DNA from 4 places in the Aurantivibrio infirmus genome. Region 1 is predicted to be linked to each of the others. Evidence: predicted binding sites of a transcription regulator. Region 1 holds the regulator's gene; each other region holds the start of a gene.
The links. The regulator PhoB, encoded in region 1, activates phosphate uptake and scavenging genes when phosphate is short. The targets are predictions, from matches to a motif close to TGTCATAAANNTGTAACA.

Region 1 (5,866 bases):
TGGCCAAAAATATTGGTTTAGTGTTAAAGGAAGATAATGCGATGCCAGCTAATAATAGGCTGCTCGTTTGGCAAAAACATAACCCTTAGTTAGCCTTGTGTTTAAATGGTAAATAAGACTTTGCATCTTCGAAATAACTAAGCGTTCCCTTTCTTTCCTGAACTAGAAACTGATTGATCGCAGAACGAAATTCGGGGTGGGCTATCCAGTGATTTGAATAGGTTATCGTCGGTGTAAAGCCGCGTTGAATTTTGTGCTCGCCCTGTGCCCCCGGATCGAATCGCGACAAGCCTTTCTCAATTGCAAAGTTGATTCCTTGGTAATAACACGCCTCAAAGTGTAAACATTCAAATTCCTGTTGGCAGCCCCAATAACGGCCGTACAGCGTGTCGCCACCGATAAAAAAAAGAGAGGCGGCGACCAAGCTGTTCTGGTGATAAGCGGTAACCATCATTATTTGCGATGGCATAGTGTTAGCTAATAGGGAAAAAAACTTTTCGTTTAAATAACCTTGTCTGCCGCTGCGTTTAAAATAAGTGAAATGATAGAACTGGTAAAATTGCTGCCACTCATCAGCACTGATTTCTTCACCACATTTTGTTTGCAGCATAAGTCCTTGATCTGCCACTCGCTTGCGTTCTTTATTGAGATTTTTTCGTTTTCTTGAGTTAAAACTAGCGAGAAACTCCTCAAAACTCGCATAATTTTGATTTAGCCAATGAAACTGACAACCAATGCGCGAGCTAATTTCATGCTCACGCAAATATTCATTTAATTCTTGTTCCGGAAATAAGCAATGCCAAGAGGACGCATTTAGGCGAGATGCTTCGGACTTAATAGCCGAGGTTGCTATACTGACGAGATGGTTGAGATCATAACTTTTATCGAAAAGTACGCGTGGGCCCGTAGCGGGCGTAAAAGGAATGCAAGAAATTAGCTTTGGATAGTAATCTATGCCGTGCTGATGATAGGCGTCAGCCCAAGACCAATCGAAAACATATTCGCCGTAGGAATGGGCTTTTATATATAGCGGAATAATCGCAATAATTTTTGCCGGGTTTTCAGCCGTTTGTTCGATAACAATATGATGTGGCGTCCATCCCGTTGCCTTACTGGTTGCACCAGAATGTTCAAGTGCCCAAATAAATTCATAACGCAAAAAAGGATAGTCATTATCGCGCAAAATATCCCATGAGGCTTTATCGATATCGTCGATAGAATCGACAAATTTAATCACCAAGCCTGCGTTAGACAATGAGCTTCCTATGGTTTTTAAAATTAAGAGGTTTTGAATTGTATAAGAGACTAATCAGAAACTAAACGACTTAAAGGAAACAAACAGGTAAAGCAGCTGCCTTTTCCTGGCTCGCTATCGATATGAAGGGTGCCATCGTGACGCAGCAGCACATGCTTAACAATAGCCAAACCAAGCCCTGTTCCGCCAGTATTAATCGAACGGCTTGCGTCGACCCGGTAAAAGCGTTCGGTGAGTCGAGATAAATGAATATCATCGATGCCAATACCATTGTCGACAACCTCTACCTCTATTCCCTCTTCACCGACACGCACATTGATTTGGATATCGGTACCGGGGGGAGAATATTTAATAGCATTGATAACCAAGTTTGAAACAGCGCTATGCAATTCCTTTTGATTTCCTTTCATCAAAATTTTTGGGTCACAGTCTGCGCTGACTTGATATTTATGTTTACCGACGACTTCTGCTTCGCTCTTAACAGCATTAACTAATTGGGCTAAATTTACCGTCGTCTGATTGCCTTGAGTATCTTCAGTTTCTAAGCGAGACAAGGTAATCAAATCGTTAACCAGTAAATTCATACGATCGGTTTGTTGTTGAATTTGTACAATTGGTTTTTCCCAAGTTGGAGCTACCTCGCCGGCATGGTCCGCTAAGGTTTCTACATAGCCTTTTATGACCGTAAGTGGTGTACGCATTTCATGAGAAACATTGGCGACAAAGTCTTTGCGCATTTTTTCTAAACGATAAATACGGGTGATGTCGCGCAGTAAGACAAGGCGTTCACCGTGACCATAGTGGGTTATCTGAATCTGTAAACGCTTGGCTTTGTGTTGAGGCGAGGGAATTTCAAATGGTAAGCGGTAATCTTGATTTTCGTAATACTCAATAAATTGTGGATCGCGAATAAAATTCACCAAAGGGGTTTGTAAATCACCGGACTGGAAGGCGAGTAGTTCACTGGCATTGTCATTCCACCAAGTCATACAACCGCGGGAGTCTAAAAGTATTACGCCGTCAGGAAGTGCCGCCACCGTTTCTTGAACCCGCGTTAAGACCGCTTGTAGCCTCAAGGCTTCTCGTTCTCGGCGTCTTTGTAGATGATAGATTCGGTCAAAAATATCACCCCATATCCCGCTGGCGTCAGGTGGTAGACCTGGTTCGCGAGCGATAATCCAGCGATCTAAGCGAAAGATTTGCCATAGGGTCCAGCCCATGTAAATGGCGCCGCCGGCAATGAGCGTCCAGGCCAAATAACCGTTGATTAGGCCAAAGCCAATACAGAGACCGGTTAATATGATGACTCGCCGAATCTCGGTCGCAAACCCTCTATGCAAAACATTGCGCCTTTAAAAATTGTAAAAATTGACCACCCGAAAGAATAGGTAAGACACTAAACTCGGGTTTAGTAAGCGGTGCGCATTAAAGCAAATTTATCCCTGCTATGCAGAAAGAGGCATCTTGGTGGAAAACCGATAGCCCGCGCCGCGGACAGTTTGAATGTATCGTTCGTGTCCATCAAGGGCTAAGGCTTTACGCAGGCGGCGAATATGCACGTCGACCGTGCGTTCTTCAACATACACATTCCCCCCCCATACGTGGTCGAGGAGTTGAGAACGTGTATAAACCCGTTCTTGGTGAGTGAGAAAGAACTCTAGCAGGCGATATTCTGTCGGCCCGATCTGAATCGGGTGACTATGAATACTGACGCGATGGCTTGCAGGGTCCAAGCAGAGGCCGTTTACCTGTAAGGGCTCACTCTCTTCCTGGCCCCCAGCTCGTCTTAGCACGGCCTTTAATCGGGCGACTAGTTCGCGGGGTGAGAAAGGTTTGGTGATGTAATCGTCTGCTCCGACCTCAAGGCCTTGAATCTTATTATCTTCTTCGCCCTTTGCGGTGAGCATGATGATGGGGATCTTGGCGGTGACTTCTTCGCGTTTGAGACGACGAGCCAATTCTATTCCGCTTGTGTGGGGCAACATCCAATCGAGAAGGATTAGGTCCGGTAGGCTATCGACGATAATGCTGTGCGCATCTTGTGCGTTGCTAGCTTCGAGACAGTTGTAGTCTGCCATCTCTAAGGCTATTCGCAGCATATCTCGAATAGCGGTTTCATCGTCAACAATGAGTATTGTTTTATCTGCCATATTAGGAAATTTCCTGAAAGCCCTAGATTAACCAAGGTTGATACAGAGCTTCACTTGGTTACTGAATGGTTTCCATTTAATAAAGAGACTGTTACAAGTTTATGACAATTTCAAAATCGTGCGCGATCTTCATTGATTAAGAAAAATAGAAATTTGCCACCAGCCCCAAAAAGATGACTAATCCTACCCAATTGTTATTGAGAAATGCCCGGAAACAATCTTTTGGATGGCGAAATTTAATGAGATATTGCTGGTAAGCAAAGAAAAGCCCAGCAACCACAAGGCCTAGGAAGTAATAGAGCCCTAACTCGAAGCGGACACCGGCCATCACTAGCGCTAATAGGGTGATGGCCTGTAAAAGGCCAGTTATGAGGCGGTCGTTGCTGCCAAATAAGATTGCCGTGGATTTTATTCCCACTTTAAGATCATCTTTTCGATCAACCATCGCATAAAAGGTGTCATAAGCAACAGTCCAAAGCAGGTTAGCGATGTAAATCAGCCAGATCTCGTTTGGTAATTCCCCAGTTTGTGCAGCGTAAGCCATTGGAATACCAAATGAAAAAGCGGCGCCAAGCACTACCTGCGGTAGATGGGTATGGCGTTTCATGAAGGGATAGCAAACCGCCAAGGCGATCGCACCAAAGGACAACTTGATAGTGAGTTCATTGGTCATTAATACCAAGGCAAATGCCACCGCAGTTAACAGCGCGAACAAACAAATTGCTTCTACGCTCGATACCCGTCCGGTCACCAAGGGGCGATTACGGGTTCTTTCGACATGACCGTCTAATTTTCTATCAGCAAAATCATTAATCACACAGCCCGCAGCTCGCATAAAAAAAGTGCCGAGCACAAAAATGACTAGTACTTTGATGTTGGGTTTGCCACTGCTCGCAATCCATAAACCCCATAAGGTAGGCCACAAAAGCAACAATGTACCGATGGGCTTATCAAGGCGCATTAGTTGCAGATAGGCAACAAACTTTGAGGTCTTTGCAGTAGTCATTAGTAGCGTTTGTCCCCATGAAAAAAGAATTGGATTAAATGGCGGGAATTAATTTGGGAGGCACTATAGCACTTTAGGTAAATTCACCAAAAACTCGAGTTAATTTCCAGCATCGCTTGTACTTATCTACCATTTTGACCTAAGGTCGGCGCATAAGATTAGAATGATCGAATCCACAATAATAATCGATTCAATAAGTTGAACCATCGGAGCCTGACATGAAGAAATTCCCCCTGCACTGGCAAATTCTCTCGGCGATTGTTTTGGCCTTTATTATTGGCGGTATTACCACGGAAGAAACCATGGTGCTTGGTGTTTCTACCTTTAGCGTGTTTGATTTTATCGGTAAGTTATTTCTCAATGGTTTGAAAATGATCATCGTTCCCTTAGTTTTGTCGTCGATTATTTGTGGCGTCGCTGGGATGGGCAGCGGCGAAGGTATTGGCCGCATTGGTGGTAAAACGCTGGGCTTTTATTTGGCGTCGAGTTTTGTTGCGATCATGATCGGACTATTCGTCGTAAATATTTTACAGCCTGGTGTTATTGATGGAGAACCAGCGGGTGATCGTTTAGAGCTAGTACCAGCTGAAGAAGTTGCCGCAGAAATTGCTCGCGCTGATGGCCGAGGTGTTGGTGATATCGTCCAAGTATTTTTGCGTATGGTTCCGCCGAATATTGTTCAAGCAGCTGCAGACGGCCAAATGTTAGGTTTAATATTTTTCGGCATGTTGTTTGGTTTTTATATGATGCGAATTAAAGGCAACCATAAACAAACGCTTTACGATTTTTGGCAAGCGGTATTTGAAACCATGATGTCCATCACCATGTTCATCATGAAATTTGCACCGATTGGGGTTTTTGGTTTAGTCGCAAAAACTATTTCAATTACCGGGCTAGAAGCATTAAAAATAATGTTTATGTTTTTTATTACCGTTGTAATTGCGCTAACACTACATGCGTTTGTAGCCTTGCCCTTAGTTTTAAAATACGTAGCGAAGGTTAGTCCTTTAAAACATTACCGCGCAATGGCGCCGGCCTTGCTTACCGCATTTTCTACGGCAAGTTCGTCAGGCACTTTACCGCTAACAATGGAGTGTGTTGAGAAAAATGCAGGAGTATCCAATCGCACCACTTCTTTTGTTTTGCCCTTAGGCGCAACGATCAATATGGATGGCACGGCGCTTTATGAATGCGTCGCGGTAATTTTTATTGCGCAAGCTTATGGGGGTGATTTATCGCTGGCGACGCAGTTTACGGTCGTGCTTGTTGCGTTGTTAACATCAATAGGCGTTGCGGGAATTCCCGCCGCGAGTTTAGTTGCCATCATGGTCATCATGACAGTGTTGGAATTGCCTTTGGAGCTTGTTGGCTTGTTAATGGTAACGGATCGCCTTTTAGACATGATGCGAACGGCGGTCAACGTATTTAGCGATAGTTGCTGCGCTGTAGTTATTG
Region 2 (5,866 bases), on a different contig from region 1:
AGTCGATAGTGTCTGCGAGAAAAAAGGTTGCTGGATGGCTTTAAAGTCGGCGGACAATGAAATGCGAGTTACGTTTAAAGACTACAGCTTTTTCGTACCCTTTAATATCGTCGGCAAACAGGTCACCGTTGAAGGCGTTCTCGAAAAAATCCAAATGAGCTTAGAAGAAAGTAAGCACATGGTGCAAGATGCCGGAGGTGACCCAAAGAAGGTAACTCAACCCATCAGTGAGTTTCGAATGATTGCTTCAGGAGTGAGAATTAAGCCAGAATAGAACTAGCGGCTCTCGACATTCACCAGACGTAAAAACCTAAGGTATATTAAAAACCTTAGGTATACACCATGACATCTAAGGTTTTTTGTTTGAAGAATATTATTTCGTCACTTTCTTCTTTTTAGATTTCCGTTTAATAGCGCTTTTTAAATCTTTCTCCCACCGGGCTCGCGCACGCTGAACGGCTTGAGGTAACTTGCCCTTTTCAAAGTATTCGTGAATCACTTCTTGAGACCTGACATTCCCATTCATTTTAATCTTTCGAAGATCATTCGAGAGCTTCGCATCTAGACTTCGCGCTTTAACATTGTCGCACCACTGGATATCAATGATATCTTGTATTCGGGCTTGTAAGTGTTGATCTTTAATTGGTACCGTGACTTCAACACGAAAGTCGAGGTTTCTAGTCATTAAGTCAGCGGAAGAAATAAAATATTTTGGCTTTCCATCATTGTGAAAAATAAACACTCTTGCGTGCTCGAGAAAGCGATCAACAATACTAATTACTTCTATATTTTCAGACATGCCTGGTATCCCAGGTACTAAAGAACACATACCTCGACAAATAACGCGTACTCGAACTCCGTGGTTACTGGCTTGATAAAGTAATTCAATAATGCTGGGATCCACTAAGTTATTACACTTTATCGTAATCGTTGCTATTTTGTAGGCCTTCGCGTTATCGATCTCATTGGTAATTAATTTTTCGACACCAAGACGATTCGATAATGGCGAGACGAGTAATTGTTCATAATGGTGACGTCTATAAGTATACGAAATAAAGTCGAAAACATTATCTGTATCTTTGCCAATTTTTTGATCGTAGGTTAGCAAGCTAAAATCGGTGTAGACCTTCGACGTTTTTTCGTTAAAATTTCCCGTGCCTATGTGTGTGTAATAGCGAAGAGTATTATTTTCCTGGCGGGTAATTAGTATTAGCTTGCTATGTACTTTCAAACCCGGAATACCGAAGATCACGTTAACGCCGCCTTCAGTCAACTGGGTCGCCCAATCGATGTTTGCGGCCTCATCAAAGCGAGCTTGTAATTCGACAACGGCGGTTACTTCTTTGTCATTCCCACGTGCACTCAATAAGGCATCAACAACGCGCGACTTGCTCGCCACACGATAGAGGCTAATTTGAATCTTCTTAACTGCGGGATCAATTGCAGCTGTTTTCAATAACTCAATAACAGAGTCAAAAGCATTGTAAGGATAATAAAGTAGGACATCACGATTCCTAATAGACTCAAATATGTTTTTATCTTCGTCGTCGAGGTCGGCACTTGGTACTTTGGAAAGGGGCTTAAATTCTAAATACGCAGGGCCGTCGTTTGGAAAATCGATGAAGTCCTTCGCGTTATGGTAGCGCCCGCCGGGCATTAAGCTGTCGTACTTATCCAAATTGAGTCGCCGTGTTAGCAGATCAAGCAGATCTTGAGGCATCATACTGTCGTAGATAAAACGTTCTAAATTGTCGCTATTTTGGCGCTTCTTTAATGAGGTCGCTAAGCGATTAACTAGACTTTGATTAATTCCATCACCTAGTTCCAACTCAGCGTCCATAGTTAATTTAAATGTATAGGCCTCTACCGAATCGATATCAATAACACCACGAAAAACTTTCGGTAAGCAATGACGGATAATATTGTCGAGAACAATAAAGACTTTACCTTTTTTGCCCTTTCGTGAGGGAATACGGTTGAAACGGTGAATTCTGTCTGTCGGCACTTCGACGATGCCGTAGGACACTTGATCACCAGAGCAAATTTTCACAGCCAAGTAAATTAAACCATCCACCAAGGGTGGAAAAGACTGAGGGCTATGCAATAAAATCGGATCGAGCTCCGGCAACACTTGAGTATCAAAGAGCTGCTCCACGTAAGCCGCTTGATGTTGATCGAGTTGCTCTTCGTTAACCAAATAGATTCGCTTTTTACGTAAATCCGCGAGTACATTTAGATACACACGATCGAACTTATTTTGAAGTTGTAGAGCGCGTGCCTGTATATCGAGTAGTAACTGATTATATTTTTCCTTCAATCCTGATTTGGCGGAAAACGCCGCCAAGCGGCTCACATCCGCCACTCGAACCCGAAAAAACTCGTCGAGGTTGTTCGAAAATATTCCCAGATATCGAAGCCTTTGAATCACCGGCACGTTCTTATCTGACGCCTCTTGTAATACACGTTCATTAAAAGATAGCCAGCTCAATTCTTTCGCAATAAATTCATTATCTTTAGACATTTTCAATCAATTCCATAATATTTCAGATTTTTAACAATACCGCTTTTATATTTCTGCTCAAAAAATTGATCACCACTTCCGATTTATAACAATAGTTCATCCATGCCATTATTAGAATGTGCTAAGATCGCTTTCAATAGTAAATTATCGTTAGGGCTTCGCTGAGGCAGGGGAAAGTTCAAGACTTAAAGGGGATGTCAACGCGTCACTATTCTCCATAGACTTACTTATAATTTTTCACCAACGAGCGCTTCATTGTAGTTATTTAGCTTCCACTTTTTCGACCGCAAAAATATTTTCGGCCAAAAGCGTAGATACAGGTTTTTAAAACTACAGATATGAAAGACTCACAAAGCCCATTGACCAAGCACAAAGATATGGTGATTAAGCTATAGCTGAGTTGCTAGATAGTAACTCATTTTATCTCACTTGTTCTTTACACTTTTATGACGCAGTAGGTAAAACTCGTGATCTCTTCCGACATAACACCACCTTCTCCCTCAGAAACCACGGCCCCAGTATATGCCGCCCTCGACCTTGGCTCGAACAGCTTCCATTTGATAATTGCACGCTTTGAAGCTGGCAAAATGATCATTTTAGACAGCCAAAAAGAGACAGTCAGGCTGGCCTCAGGTCTGCGCAGTGACGGAATACTTTCGAAAAACACCATTAAGCGAGCTCTAGCTAGTATCCATCGCTTTGCCGAGAGATTGCAAGCGGCTCACATTACTCAATTTCGTGTGGTCGGCACTAACACCTTGCGAGCCGCAAAGAATGCTGACGGCTTTTTAGAACGAGCGGAAGAAATTCTGCAATCGCCAATTGATATCATCAGCGGAACAGAGGAAGCGCGAATAATTTATTTGGGTATTGCGAATGACTTCGCCCCAACAGATAAGAAAAGATTAATCGTTGATATTGGAGGGGGCTCGACAGAACTCGTTGTCGGCTTAAAGAAACCAGAGAATCTACAAAGTATTCACATGGGTTGTGTTACATATAGCCAACGCTATTTTGAAGATGGCATGATAACTCGCAAAGCTTTCGACAAGGCACTACTCGCCGCCAGATCCGAAATACAAGAGTTTGTGAATCAATTCTCAAGCAAACGCTGGCAGGAGGCCGTTGGTTCATCTGGCACTATTCGCGCAATCGAAAGTGTCCTTGAAGGTTTAAGCTTAAACAACGAGCACGTCATTACTTTGGAAGGACTAAGCACTCTAGCGAACAAGCTTTGCGAGTTCGACTGCGTCGAGAAACTTAATCTGCCAAACTTAAATGATGACCGCAAAGCGGTGTTTCCTGGTGGCTTAGCTGTACTGCTCGGCTTGTTTATTGAATTGAAGATTGAACAAATGCATGTATCGAGCTATGCCTTACGTGAAGGCATTATCTTCGAACTCGCGGGTAGAAAAACCAGTACAGATATTCGAGAACAAACTGTTCAGCAAATGATGAAACAATATTATTGTGATGAACAACAAAGCAAGCGAATCACCGAATTTGCCAGCAAGATGCTAGAACAAACCAAAAACGATTTTGAACAATACGACCAATCATTACAGACGCTCAGATGGGCGCTAAGTCTTCACGAAATTGGCTTAGCAATTTCATATAGTGGTTACCACAAACATGGTGCTTATATTTTACTTAACTGCGATATGCCCGGTTTTTCAAAACGCGAACAAATACTTTTGAGCTTTATTGTTCTCAATCATCGTCGCAAACTTAGGCCATTGCCACAAACCTACGGCTTTGAGCCAGATTGGCGCCTCGTTCAAATCGCTCGTGTAGCATGGTTATTTTGCCGTCGCCGAGATGACAATGTTCTACCGACATTCATTAATATTTCATTTAAGGGTGATACTCTAAAATTAGCACTGAAAGAGCAATGGCTTTTAGATAATCCACTTATTGAAGAAGACCTACTAAACGAGCAGAACTTTTTAGAACAACTTAACTTAACACTACAGATCAAGAGACTCAGTGATGACAATTGAATTCGACACTTCTCAACATAAATCTCGACATATAAAACGAACCGCCGGTGTTTTGGTACTAAAAAAGAAACACCCAATTATGAAAAAATTAAAAAAGAAAAGTCCAGCGCCAGTAATTCATGGTGATAAGATTTGGTCATCTAGCTACTTAATCATCAACCACCTGGCAAACAACCCCATTGCAAAGAGATCCAAAGTCATGGAGGTCGGTTGTGGCTGGGGCTTATTAAGCGTCTACTGCGCAAGTGCATTCAATGCGAAAGTGACTGGAATCGACGCAGATCAGAATGTTTTACCTTATTTAAAAGCTTTATCAACGGTTAATAGTGTAAAAGTAAAAGCGAAAAAAGATCGTTTTCAACGAATCAAGAAAAAAACCTTAGCAAAACAAGATTTGGTAGTCGGTGGCGACATTTGCTTTTGGGATAAGCTAACTGAACACCTCTATAAATTAATCAAACGTTCTGTAAAAGCGGGGGTCAAGAAGATTATTATCGCCGACCCCGGTCGTACCCCATTTTTTAAACTAGCAAAGCGCTGTGCGAAAAAATTTGGCAATACGAAGTTGTTAGAATCAAACATTAAGTGGCCAGAGAAAGTTCGCGGCTATTTGTTAATTATTGAACCTTAAGGGGTTCACCTAAATATGACTTGGCGAACATACACGGCTAATTAAACTTAAGTTTTCACGCTATGCAAACTATCATTTCTTTTCACCTTCTTGACTAAGATCCCCACGTAAGGCAATTAGCTTATCACGATAATTCTCCGCATCACCGTATTCACTAAAATTTTGGTATCTGTCATGATGGCCTTTTAACTTCACGGCGTGCTTTATAGGGCACCAAAATTGTTCCGTTCGAGCAAGTATTTCCCGACTGTAAGCAACCACACCATTGCCATAACTACAATAAAGGCAATTTACTTTTTCAATAGTATTCAAATAGCTAAGCAAATGCCTGTCTAACTTAAAATATTCGGCTCTCGCTACTCTTGGGATCTTGTAGGCCCGAAAGCAAATATGCTGATAAATCGTTAACGTCAGATCAAAGAACACGATTGGAAAAATCATGCCATAGATCACCGGCGCAGTTATTAAATGAAAAAAATTCGCGTTAGCAAGATAACGAATCGAGCTAACCCGATAAGATCTGTGAAGTTTTTTAATGGTTTTATCAAATCGAACTTTGCCATTCTTAATCGAGTAATCAAACTCCTCGCGTAACTGGCTCCAATAGCCCTCCGCTTGCTCTTGAAGCCGGAGAATTTCAGCATAAATTTCTTTAAGTTCTTTTTGCATCATCGCTACCCTTCAGTCTTCACAAAACGGTCAACATAAGCGTAA
Region 3 (5,866 bases), 150 kb from region 1:
AGTAAGTTGCCAAACCTAAGTCAAGCAAACGCATTAACGATGTCGGCGCGTCATTGGTATGCAAAGTCGATAATACTAAATGGCCAGTGAGCGAGGCTTGAATAGCCATTTGTGCCGTTTCCAGATCACGGATCTCACCCACCATGATGATGTCTGGATCTTGTCGCATTAAAGTCCGGACACCAGCAGCGAAGTCGAGGCCAATTTGGCTTTGCACTTGAGTTTGATTGAAGGCTTCTTCAACCATTTCAATTGGATCTTCGATGGTGCTGACGTTGACTTCAGGCGTTGCTAATTGCTTAAGTGTCGAATACAGCGTGGTGGTTTTACCTGAGCCGGTTGGCCCGGTGACTAACACGATGCCATTGGGCTTGGTGACCATCGATTGCCATTTAGCATAGTCCTCACCGGTAAGCCCGAGCTCTGTGAAAGAGCGCAATAACACATCGGGATCAAAAATCCTCATCACCATTTTTTCGCCAAATGCTGTTGGCAAGGTGGAAAGTCGTAATTCAACTTCGCTCCCGTCGGCACGCTTAGTTTTTATCCGCCCATCTTGAGGCTTGCGCTTTTCCGCAACGTTCATGCGCCCGAGAATTTTGATACGGCTGGTAACCGCAGTATTGACGACGGCAGGCAACTCATAGACTTGATGGAGTACACCGTCGATTCGAAATCTAACCTTGCCCACTTCCCGTCGGGGTTCAATATGAATATCACTGGCTCGCTGGTCAAAGGCATACTGCAATAACCAATCAACAATATTAACAATGTGTTGATCGTTGGCTTCTGGATCACCCATTTGACCCAATTCTAGGAGCTGCTCAAAGTTCGAAGCACTACTAGCGGTATTCATACCCGATGCACCAGAGACCGAACGGGATAGGGTATAGAACTCCACCATGAAGCGTTCGATATCGGCAGGGTTAGCCATGACACGGCGTACCGAACGTCTCGCTGTGTGCTCTAGCTGTGACTCCCAAGCGTTAACAAAAGGCTGGGTTGTGGCAACTGTGACCTGCTCGGCGTTAACGTCAACACACAATATGCCGTGGCGCTTTGCGAAGGCATAGGACATAACGTCGGTCACTGCGGCGACTTTTACTTTGAGGGGGTCAATATGTACGACAGGAAGACCCGCTTTTTCGGCGAGCCATTCTGTCAGGTTATCCAAACTTAAGGTTTTGCCAGGGCGTTTACAGTCTTTCAGCTGCTCACTGCCGATATAACTCAGGGGATGCATCACCGCCTGTTCGCGAGTACGTGCAGCGCCAGAAATCCGGTTCGACTCCTCCTGATCAATGAGCCCATCTGCGACCAGATCACCCAATAAAGAACGCAAATCAAGCATTCGCTCCGCTAACGCAGCCTCACTCATATAACTTTCCTAATAACTATCTGAATAATTATGCTCACACCAAGAATCCTCAACTGTGGCATATTCACTAAAACTCAATAGTCTACTCCAACTATCCCTCAGTATGCGGCAGTTCTGTCTAAGGATTGTAGCCGCTAATCACAGCGGCCTGTAGCGCGACGCCATAGAGCGAATAAAAAAAAGCGGCCTAAGCCTCAAAACGAGAGTCATTCTGTCACATTTTTGCCATAATGACGGCCGCTTTTCCCTTAGCCCGATAACCCTAGGAATTGAGAAATGGCTATCAGTAACCCTTTTACCAGCTTATTCGGTAAGTCGCCCATCAAGCCCATGCAAGATCATATGACTGTTGCTTGTGCCACAGCCAACGAACTCGTGCCATTTTTCTCCGCCGTTATAGCCAATGATTGGACCCAGGCGGAGAAACTACAGTTAGGCATCGCGGATAAAGAAAATGAGGCTGACGACCTAAAGAAGAACTTGCGCATGCATCTTCCGAAAAGTTTATTTCTGCCTGTACCCCGCACGGATTTGCTCGAATTGTTATCGATGCAAGATGCGATCGCTAACTGCTCACGGGATATCGCAGGAATAATGCTTGGACGCAAAATGCAAATTCCTGATTCTATTCAAACAACAATGCAAAATTTCGTGCAATCGGCTGTAGATGCCGTGAACCAAGCCTTGGTCGCAATTAATGAATTAGATGAATTGCTAGAAACCGGATTTAGCGGCAAGGAGCTGACGGTTGTCGAAAATTTAATTGAAGAGCTTGATGATAGAGAACACAACGCCGACAAGATTGAGGTGGAAATTCGTGCCGCGCTTTATGCCATCGAATCCAATTACAATCCGGTCGATGTGATTTTCTTATATCGCGTGATTGAATTAATTGGGGATCTATCAAATTGCGCACAGAAAGTGGGAAGTCGATTGCAGTTACTGCTCGCAAGATAATTGCTCATAAAAAACTTGTTGCAAATTGAACAGCAAACTCGTTAAAAATTTAAAAAATAAAAAGTTAAAGATAGTCTGAGAGAGGTCATCAATGTCGGTAATCGCTGAGTACGGCAACGTACTATTAATCCTTGCCTGTGTGTTCGGTGTATTTATGGCATGGGGTGTTGGTGCTAATGATGTAGCCAATGCGATGGGAACTTCTGTAGGGTCACGAGCACTCACCATCAAACAAGCGATTTGCATCGCAATGGTTTTTGAATTTTTGGGCGCCTACCTCGCCGGTGGCGAAGTTACTTCCACTATTCGCAAAGGAATTATTGATCCTACTTTCTTAGAGGGTTCACCTGAGTTACTGGTGTACGGGATGTTATCCGCGTTATTAGCGGCGGGGACATGGTTGTTAGTCGCCAGTATTTGGGGCTGGCCCGTTTCAACAACCCACTCTATTGTCGGCGCGATAGTTGGCTTCGCAGCAGTTGGTATTTCTCCGGACGCCGTCGCCTGGGGGAAAGTTGGCAGCATCGTTGCGAGCTGGCTGGTATCGCCCTTACTCGCAGGCATAATTTCTTTTGGTTTATTTCGCAGCGTGCAAGCGTTAATTCTTAATTCGAACAATCCGTTTCAGAATGCCAAGCGCTATATTCCGTTTTATATGTTTGCCGTTGGCTTTTTAATTTCGATGGTCACCATGGTAAAAGGATTAAAATATGTATTTAGCGATGCTGGATTAAAAATTAATTTTTGGGAATCTGCGGGTATCTCCGCAATTGCCGGAATCATGGTTGCGCTACTTGGCATGTTTTTATTTAGAAAAATAAAACAACAAGATAATAACGAAGGAAATCGCTTTGCCGATGTTGAAAAAATATTTGCAGTGTTAATGATTTTTACAGCCTGCGCCATGGCCTTTGCGCACGGATCGAATGATGTTGCGAATGCGGTAGGGCCATTAGCCGCTATTTATGGCGTTATTGATACCGGCACCATAGCCGCAAAATCAGTGATGCCGAGCTGGGTTTTGCTCCTAGGTGGCTTGGGAATTGTGGCCGGTCTCGCAACTTACGGTTACAAAGTAATTGCCACCGTTGGCCGAAAAATTACTGAACTCACCCCGAGCCGAGGATTTGCTGCCGAGCTTGGTGCAGCGGCAACAGTCGTATTTGCCTCTGCTACGGGACTTCCAGTATCGACAACCCACACCCTTGTTGGTGCCATACTCGGTGTTGGCATGGCGCGGGGGATCGCTGCGTTAAACCTAAAGGTCATTGGCACCATTTTTATGTCATGGATAATTACCTTACCTATTGGTGCAGTCTTAGCGATTATATTTTTCTACATCTTTAAAATAACTTTGTCTTGATGTTCAAATCCCTCTCATTACGATTCGTTTTTTAGATATTTTTATAATTTGACTAATTTAAAGATGACAATTTTTTGTCATCTTTAAATTTCCCGCCTTGAAAAATATATTAACCTTTATCGATTTTTACTTTAAAAATCGCATTCAGCTTTTACTGCAGTTCGGTTAATATTTTTTGTTATCACTTCCAGGCAGAACTATAGACATGAATATAAACGTATTTCACCTCGATGCATTTTCAAGTGCTCAATTCGCTGGCAACCCCGCAGCAGTGTGCCCGCTCTTGACTTGGCTACCCGACGAAACAATGCAGTCTATTGCCGCTGAAATTAATCTATCGGAAACCGCTTTTTTTGTTGGTGAAGAAGACCGTTTTCACATTCGCTGGTTTACCCCTGAAACTGAAGTAAAGCTTTGTGGTCATGCGACACTCGCGAGTGCTTATGTGATCTTCAAGGAATTAGATTATGACTTTGATACTATCGAGTTTTCATCACTAAGCGGCCCTTTGTACGTTAACAATTCTCATCAGGGGCTAACATTGAATTTTCCTGTTCAAGCTATTTCTGAAGTTGATTTAACACAGAAGATTAATGACGCATTAGGAACAACGCCTACAAAGGTATTAGCTGGAGAGGACCTGGTAGCAGTTTACGAGAAACAAGCGGATATCGAGAGCTTCCTACCCGACTTTTTTAAATTAAAGAATCTGCCCTATCGAGGAATTGTAATCACCGCACCAGGGGAAGACAGTGATTTCGTTTGTCGTTTTTTCGCACCGGCAAAAGGAGTCCTCGAAGATCCAGTAACAGGTTCTGCATATACAAAAATCACTCCTTATTGGGCGGAGAGGCTCGGGAAACATACACTGGTGGCAAAACAATTATCCCGCCGGGGCGGTACGGTTCATGTAGAATTGACCGCTAATCGAGTATTGATTTCCGGAAGGGTCACACTATTCTCAAAAGGAACAATCTTTCTTGTTTAAAGAGTGATAATTTAAGCCCCCCAACAAAAAATCTCTGAATTGAGCTTATGGCGATTTCAAACAAATTTTTAGATCAGAATTACCAACAGCAGTTGTCGCAACTCGTTGCGCTTCCTTCCGTTAGCAGCACCTCCGCGCGCTGGGATATGGGCAACAGGAATGTTATTGATCTGCTTGCAACCTGGTTCGCTGAATTGGGTTTCAATACCGAAATTATTCCAGTGCACAATCAGCCTAACAAAGCGAATCTTATCGCCAGCTTAGGCAGTGGCCCCGGCGGTTTAGTATTGGCTGGCCATACCGATACAGTTCCTTATGACGAGAATCGATGGTTGCAAGACCCTTTCTCATTAACGGAAAAAGATGGTCGATTTTACGGTTTGGGCGCAACGGACATGAAAGGATTTTTTCCTGTCGTCATTGAAGCGGTAAAAAAAATTATCGGTAAACCTCTCCAGCAACCCCTGATCATCTTAGCTACCGCGGATGAGGAAAGCTCAATGTCCGGCGCACGTGAACTGGCGGCAATGGGAAAGCCAAAAGCCCGCTATGCGGTTATTGGCGAACCCACAGGATTGCGACCCGTACGTATGCATAAAGGCATCATCATGGAGTCCATTCGTGTGCAAGGCCTTGCCGGACATTCTTCAAACCCTGCATTAGGTAACAATGCAATGGAAGCAATGCATCAGGTGATAGGCGATCTTTTGTTATTCAGAGCAGAATTGCAGGCAAAAAATTCTAACCTCGGTTTCGATGTTTCCGTTCCTACACTAAATTTAGGTCACATACATGGTGGCGATAATCCCAATCGCATTTGTGGCAGTTGTGAATTGCATTATGATCTGCGCCCTCTACCCGGAATGGACATTGAAGAATTACGTACGCTTATAGACGGCAGATTAGATCGTATACGAACTCAAACAAGGACCGTTATTGAATGTGAGTCTCTAATTGGCGGCGTTGAAGCTTTCGAAGAATCAGCACACTCTGCTTTAGTTCAAGCGGCGGAAAAACTTAGTGGGTATAGCGCCGAAAGCGTTGCTTTTGCAACGGAAGCACCCTTTATGAAGGCCTTAGGCATGGAAACAATTGTTTTCGGTCCAGGATCAATAGACCAGGCCCATCAACCTAACGAGTTTATTGCGCTCGATCAGATTCAACCTGCCATTGAAATGAT
Region 4 (5,866 bases), on a different contig from region 1:
AACGCGCATCGACCGGGCGACCTTTTGCTTGTTCCGGACTCATATAATGCGGAGTCCCAATTGCCGTTCCCGTTTGGGTCATGCCGGAGGTCGAGTCCGCCAAACAGGCGATACCAAAATCCATCAGTACAGCTCGACCATCATCTTCGTGCATCATGATATTTTCGGGTTTTACATCACGATGTACGTAGCCCTTTTTGCTCGCAAAATCCAAGGCTCGAGCGACATCCTTTATGGCTTGTAAGCTTTGTTGTGGCGTTAAGAATCGGCGCTTGTATTTGAGGTCTCGTCCTGGGATATATTCCATTGACAGATAGTGCTTATCTTCATGCACGCCGACATCGTATACAGTAACGATATTCGGATGAACAAGCCGGCTAACCACTTTTGCTTCATGGAGGAAACGCTCGGTAAACTTCACGTCTTCCGCTAAGGAGGGATTCATCACTTTGAGTGCGACTTCACGCTCAAAGCTTTCCTGGATCGCGAGATAAACAGAGGCCATGCCTCCTTTTCCCAGCGGTCGAATTATCTTGTATCCAGTAATTTCAATCACAGTTATATCGTATCTATTCGTTGTTAGCGGTGATTTTGCGGCAACCTAAAAGACATCCTCATGCACTTTTAGCACTCACACCTTAATATTTAGACTATCACGCGAAATTTACATTAAATGACAGCGTCGCACTCGCCAGGTTCGACTCACGGAGCAGCAACCCGACCACTAACTATTCCATTGTTTTATAAGTGTTATCTCCAGCCGCAAACTCTGTCTTTCGCATCCATTTGCGGTGAACACCCACTCTCGTTTTGAACAAGCCATAGACAATTTGACTGGCAAACATCCAGACCTGGCAAGAAGTTGACGTCATAAGTCGCACGTCTTCTGCGGTGAACTCTCTAAATATCGTGAGTAATTGGCGATATTTAGAATTTGAGGGCTAACTATCTTGTCGTCGTGGCGTAATATTTCGCAGCGCCTTTATGCCCCTTTTGTAAAGTTTAGTCAACTCGAAAGCCCTGCTCAGCCAAAGCAATAGCGCACTTTTAGCCTGAAAGCCTAGGGCCAATTATGGTCAGGAACGTCGAGCTTTGCGCCGCCCTAAAGCCCAAATGATGACCCCAGATACGGCGGAGATCATGAACAAGAGAGCCATCAAGTCAACCAAGATAACGCCAAGTCCTCCCCCAATTCGGCCGCTGTGTAAATCTAAAATCCAGCGCTCCCAAGTGATAATTTGGCTACCTTGTCCAACCTGATAAAAAGCTTGGTCCTCCGCGCTAAGAACAACCGGCTGCAGCTCAGCGACTGAAGCGCGGGCCATTTCTACCCAAGCCAAAGTTTCGACATCGAGCCCATAACTTTTTTCTTCACTAATCCAACACAGCCGCTCTTCACAGTCTCCAAAGGCGTCTATGGGTATGGGTAAGCCAAATGCGGGGCCAAGGCGCTCAATAATCTCGCCTTCTTCGGTCACTTCAATCAACTCTCGCTCGCAGGCCAAAAAAACCTGCTCAATGAGCACAACAATACCGACAAGCTTGCCCTGACATTCGCCTAAAGATTTTCGATTCAAGAACAGTCGCCCACTATCGTCTTGCACAGCGACAAGGTCACTGAACTCATAGGCTAATATTTCAGGGAGTTGAATTCCGTAAAAAAATTTACTCGCGCTTGAAGAAAGAAATTTTTTGTCGAGGTCTAGATTTGATGTGTGATTTAACAGTAAACCGCTAGTCGCCAAGACAATAACAAACAGCGCTGAAACTATACCAATCCAGCGATGCCAGCTCAGGATATTCCGACGAGTTTTTAAAAGGGAGGAGTTGTTATTCGCTTGCTGTCGAGAGCTGTTCATTCAGGCGGCCATCAAATTCAATTTGCTCATGAAAATACAGCGCCAGTGTAGCGATTTTTTTCGCCGCTCGCACGGATAGCGTAGCGCCAGTAATTCCATCAATTGAATTGGTCAGACTCGCTTTAGATTTACTCTGATCTAAAGAGGCATTTATAAATTGTTTAGTGAAGAAGGGATAGCGGATTTCACCACCACGGCTTTCCCTGAATTCCAATACGACGACATCCAGTATTTGGCCATTCTCAACGGAGACCCCAAAGGTAATAGGATGCTCTTTGCCAATCTCATCAAGGACCCACGCCGTTCGCTTGCCATTAGTCCAATACCGAACACGCAAAGATGAGTATTTATGATGAAGAATTTCTTCAACTTTTTGCTTACGCTCTTCGTTTAGCCACAGCTTTTTTTGCTGAACTAAGGTGTGCGCTCCGTCGTTAAGTTGTTCGTCTTTTATTTCGAAACTTTGCGAAATAAAGTGTTGCGCCGTCATAAATACGCCTTTTTCGGCGTAAATATGCGGCGCAAAAGCGATAAATACAGCAATTGCTATAAAAGAAGAACGTCTTTTTAATTTATCGCTATTCATAATAGTTTTAGAAGGCCCAGCCAATTCCAAAATTGAAACCATCGAACTCATTTGAACCCGTTGGTGCTTTTTGACGCTGGTAGTCCGCCTTTAAAACCACGCCTTCCGTTAGCATGTAATTGATTCCAAAATCAATTTGATCATATTCACTGTCATTGCTCGCGCCCGCCTGTGTATCCCACTGACTGACTCTCACAAACAAACCGATCTTATCGTTGACATCAAAAGACGGCTCTACATACCACCCCTTTTGTTTGTCGGCGCCGACCGTAAGCATTTCGATATCATCATCAATATCCCACATTGCATATAAGGCTCGTATGCTAAAAGGACCGGTTTCGTAGATAGCATGCACCTCAGCAAGCAATGCAGATACATCGCTTGCACCACCAATATTTTCCCCCTGCAATACGTCCGTTTGCTGCTGTAAGGTTGCTGAAAGTTCTAAACCTGCGATTCCCGTGTAGCGAATTCGTCCGGTTGCTGCGAAGTCGTCAGCTTTTGCTTCCGATACTTTTTGACGCCCGCTACGCACGCTGCCATTTTCCATAAACAAACCAGAATGTAAGGCGAAGTCAAAACTTAAACCGGGAGCAATTTCTCCAGAAACTGCGCCACCCGCTTCCCACCATGTGGTTGGAATAATATTTTTTTCTACACTATTCCGCTCAACGCCATAAAAAGTATTTGGCTCATGAGTTTCATTCAAGATCCCAACAGGAATCAAAAACAAACCCGCCTTCGCACTAAGATCTTTGTTTATATCCCACTCAATATAAGCTTGCTCTAGCTCGATCTCACCATTTTGGCCTTCGCCAGCGATGCTGTGCTCAACTTCCAATTCTGAAAACATTCTTACTGAATCAGAAAATTCGTGGCCGAGAAATAAAACGAAACGATGGAAATCTATTTCGTCTTTATCTTCTCCGCCGCTAAGGTCGTTATCCAATTTGTTGTAGTGAAGTTCCGCATACCCACCCAGAGTCGTGGAGGAATTGCCCGAAGCTCCAGCGAATGCGTTACTAGAAATATTCTCAACAGCATCTGCGGTAATCGATACCTTTTCATCGTTATCGCTAATCTTTTCGTTAGCCTCATCTAGCCTTTCTTTTAAGCCTTCAATTTCAGCTTTTTGTTGCTGAAGAATTTCCCACATCTCTTCCTGGCTCGGTGCTTGTTGAGCCGAGACACTTCCGGACATGAGCCACATAGCGCCTGCGATGGCCCCGATGGATCGAACTAAACTTAGTTTCATAGTATTTCTCGCGTTATCTTAGGGTGTAGAAGTCGCGCAATATAATCTAAATGATAATTATTATCAATACTATTAGTAAAAATGATAGACTGCCGCCGCCTTGCTCAGGAGCCATTGAAAGTGTTTTATGGAGGGGGACTATCGGGGGTTACGTATTGAGGACACTCCAGCAACATGCCGACAAACCGATATAGCACGATGCTGGGTGGGATGTAGATGAACTAAATTTTGTTAGCGAGACTGAGGCACCTTTCGGAATCCCAAGCACTACTCCGCTTGGGATTCCGCTCCAGCAGCAGCATCAACAAGGGGCTTTAACTCACCTTTTTCATGCATCTCAGTGATAATGTCGCAGCCGCCAATTAACTCACCATTGACCCAAAGCTGGGGGAAAGTCGGCCAATTTGCAAATCCGGGTAATGTTGCTCGAATCTCAGGGTTAGCCAAGACATCAACATAAGCAAAACGCTGTCCGCAGCCCATCAGTAGCTGTGAAGTTCGCATTGAAAATCCGCACTGTGGGGCGGTTGGTGAGCCCTTCATGTATAAAATAATTTTATTGTCTGCAAGCTGTTGCTTGATTGTGTCCAAAGTATCCATAACGTGTAAAAACCTCTTTCAATAATTCTGGGGATAAGTGCGAATAATATCTATGTTGGGGTGTCTGCAAAAAATCCAAGGGAGGAAGTAAAGGCCAGACATTCTAGCGCAGCGCACTAGCCTTGTAATCAAGAGCGTCACCATTGACATGAAAACTGCCTCCATAACGAAGACAAATCGCAGCTTTATTCACTTCCCCCAACCGCCGCCGCCCGGTGTTTTCAAAGTTAATCGATCGCCAAGCTTCATTGATAAGCTCACTTTTCCCGCAACGACTTGGCCATTCACCAAGTTCTCCCCCTTCATGCCCGCCTCGCCACCGGATAACCCCCAGGGGGCTAGTGCCCTTCTTTCTGTTAACAATGTGACTTCGGCATCAGCCAAAAACTCATACTCCCTGATAATCCCGTCGCCGCCTCTATTTGCGCCGCTTCCACCTGATCGATCGCGAATCTGATAACGATCGATACGCAAGGGATAATGAAGCTCCAAGCTTTCAACGGGCGTATTCAAAGTATTTGTCATATGCGTCTGCACTGCACTCAAGCCATCATTATTAGCATTCGCTCCCATACCACCGCCGACGGTTTCGTAATAGTCCCAGGCTTGACGACCTTCTCCAGCATTCACCCCCATCGCAATGTTATTCATTGAGCCATGACTCGCGGCAGGGATCTGAAGTGGGATTGCTTGGCTCAAGGCTCCCAAAACGACATCAGTTATACGTGTAGACGTTTCGACATTGCCTGCAGCCACGGCTGCCGGTCTTAACGCATTCAACAAACTCCCCGGCTCAGCAATAATTTTGATTGGGCGAAATATCCCTGCACAACCTGGCGCTTGTGCGGGCAATAAACAACGAATCACATAAAACACTGCCGCAGCGGTTACGGGTAAAGGGCAATTGATATTCCCCTTTACCTGATCGTGGGTGCCGCTAAAGTCCGCTGTCACGCAGCCGTTGTTAATGTTGAGCTGCACTTTTATCGATATGTTGTGAGTGCCAAGCCCATCATCATCCATGAAGTCTTCGAAACTGTATTGACCATTTGGGATTTTCTTAAGCGCCTGAACCGCTAAGCGTTCAGCGTAATCGTTTAGCGCTTTCACCGAATTATCAAAAACCCCAGTGCCCAATTCTTTAATCAGTTTTTTTAGTCGCTCTACTCCCAAAGCATTGGCGCTAATTTGCGCCTTAAAATCTCCTGCTGATTGAGAATTTTGTTCAGCTCCACCGCAAAGCTGTTCAAATACAGCTAAGTCTAATTTGCCACATTTTAAAATATGGGTAGGAGGAATAATTACGCCCTCTTCATCTAGTCGACTCGAAATAGGCATTGATCCCGGAGTATCAGATCCGATATTGGCGTGATGAGCACGGTTCGCAACAAAGCCCATCAATATTTCATCGACGTATATTGGCGCAACAACCGTTACATCTGGCAAATGTGTACCACCAAGAAAAGGATCATTTACGACCAGCATATCGCCAGGTCGCCATTCACACTGATTAACGATATCGGCCATTGCATAGGCCATACTGCCGAGATGTACAGGAATATGTGC

Region 2: ppk1 (polyphosphate kinase 1) is a predicted target of PhoB. The motif match lies at 2,540-2,557, and genes of this name have one in related genera.
Region 3: ACYUCY_RS14345 (TIGR00153 family protein) is a predicted target of PhoB. The motif match lies at 1,591-1,608, and genes of this name have one in related genera.
Region 4: ACYUCY_RS03230 (porin) is a predicted target of PhoB. The motif match lies at 3,847-3,864, and genes of this name have one in related genera.

What each region holds. Positions count from the first base shown of each region.
Region 1 covers NZ_BAAFSK010000006.1:279,765-285,630, reverse strand. Annotated here, with positions in the region: gene ACYUCY_RS15085 (DUF938 domain-containing protein) at 1-89, shown strand, start outside; gene ACYUCY_RS15080 (GNAT family N-acetyltransferase) at 86-1,255, opposite strand; gene phoR (phosphate regulon sensor histidine kinase PhoR) at 1,306-2,595, opposite strand; gene phoB (phosphate regulon transcriptional regulator PhoB) at 2,701-3,405, opposite strand; gene ubiA (4-hydroxybenzoate octaprenyltransferase) at 3,542-4,411, opposite strand; gene ACYUCY_RS15060 (dicarboxylate/amino acid:cation symporter) at 4,630-5,866, shown strand, end outside.
Region 2 covers NZ_BAAFSK010000003.1:588,208-594,073, forward strand. Annotated here, with positions in the region: gene ACYUCY_RS09365 (DUF4920 domain-containing protein) at 1-274, shown strand, start outside; gene ppk1 (polyphosphate kinase 1) at 374-2,521, opposite strand; gene ACYUCY_RS09375 (Ppx/GppA phosphatase family protein) at 2,989-4,521, shown strand; gene ACYUCY_RS09380 (class I SAM-dependent methyltransferase) at 4,511-5,152, shown strand; gene ACYUCY_RS09385 (hypothetical protein) at 5,225-5,824, opposite strand.
Region 3 covers NZ_BAAFSK010000006.1:131,095-136,960, forward strand. Annotated here, with positions in the region: gene ACYUCY_RS14340 (GspE/PulE family protein) at 1-1,378, opposite strand, end outside; gene ACYUCY_RS14345 (TIGR00153 family protein) at 1,655-2,335, shown strand; gene ACYUCY_RS14350 (inorganic phosphate transporter) at 2,427-3,698, shown strand; gene ACYUCY_RS14355 (PhzF family phenazine biosynthesis protein) at 3,904-4,686, shown strand; gene argE (acetylornithine deacetylase) at 4,734-5,866, shown strand, end outside.
Region 4 covers NZ_BAAFSK010000001.1:678,566-684,431, reverse strand. Annotated here, with positions in the region: gene ACYUCY_RS03245 (protein kinase domain-containing protein) at 1-556, opposite strand, end outside; gene ACYUCY_RS03240 (PepSY domain-containing protein) at 1,077-1,859, opposite strand; gene ACYUCY_RS03235 (FMN-binding protein) at 1,831-2,496, opposite strand; gene ACYUCY_RS03230 (porin) at 2,453-3,700, opposite strand; gene grxD (Grx4 family monothiol glutaredoxin) at 3,968-4,300, opposite strand; gene ACYUCY_RS03220 (hydantoinase B/oxoprolinase family protein) at 4,490-5,866, opposite strand, start outside.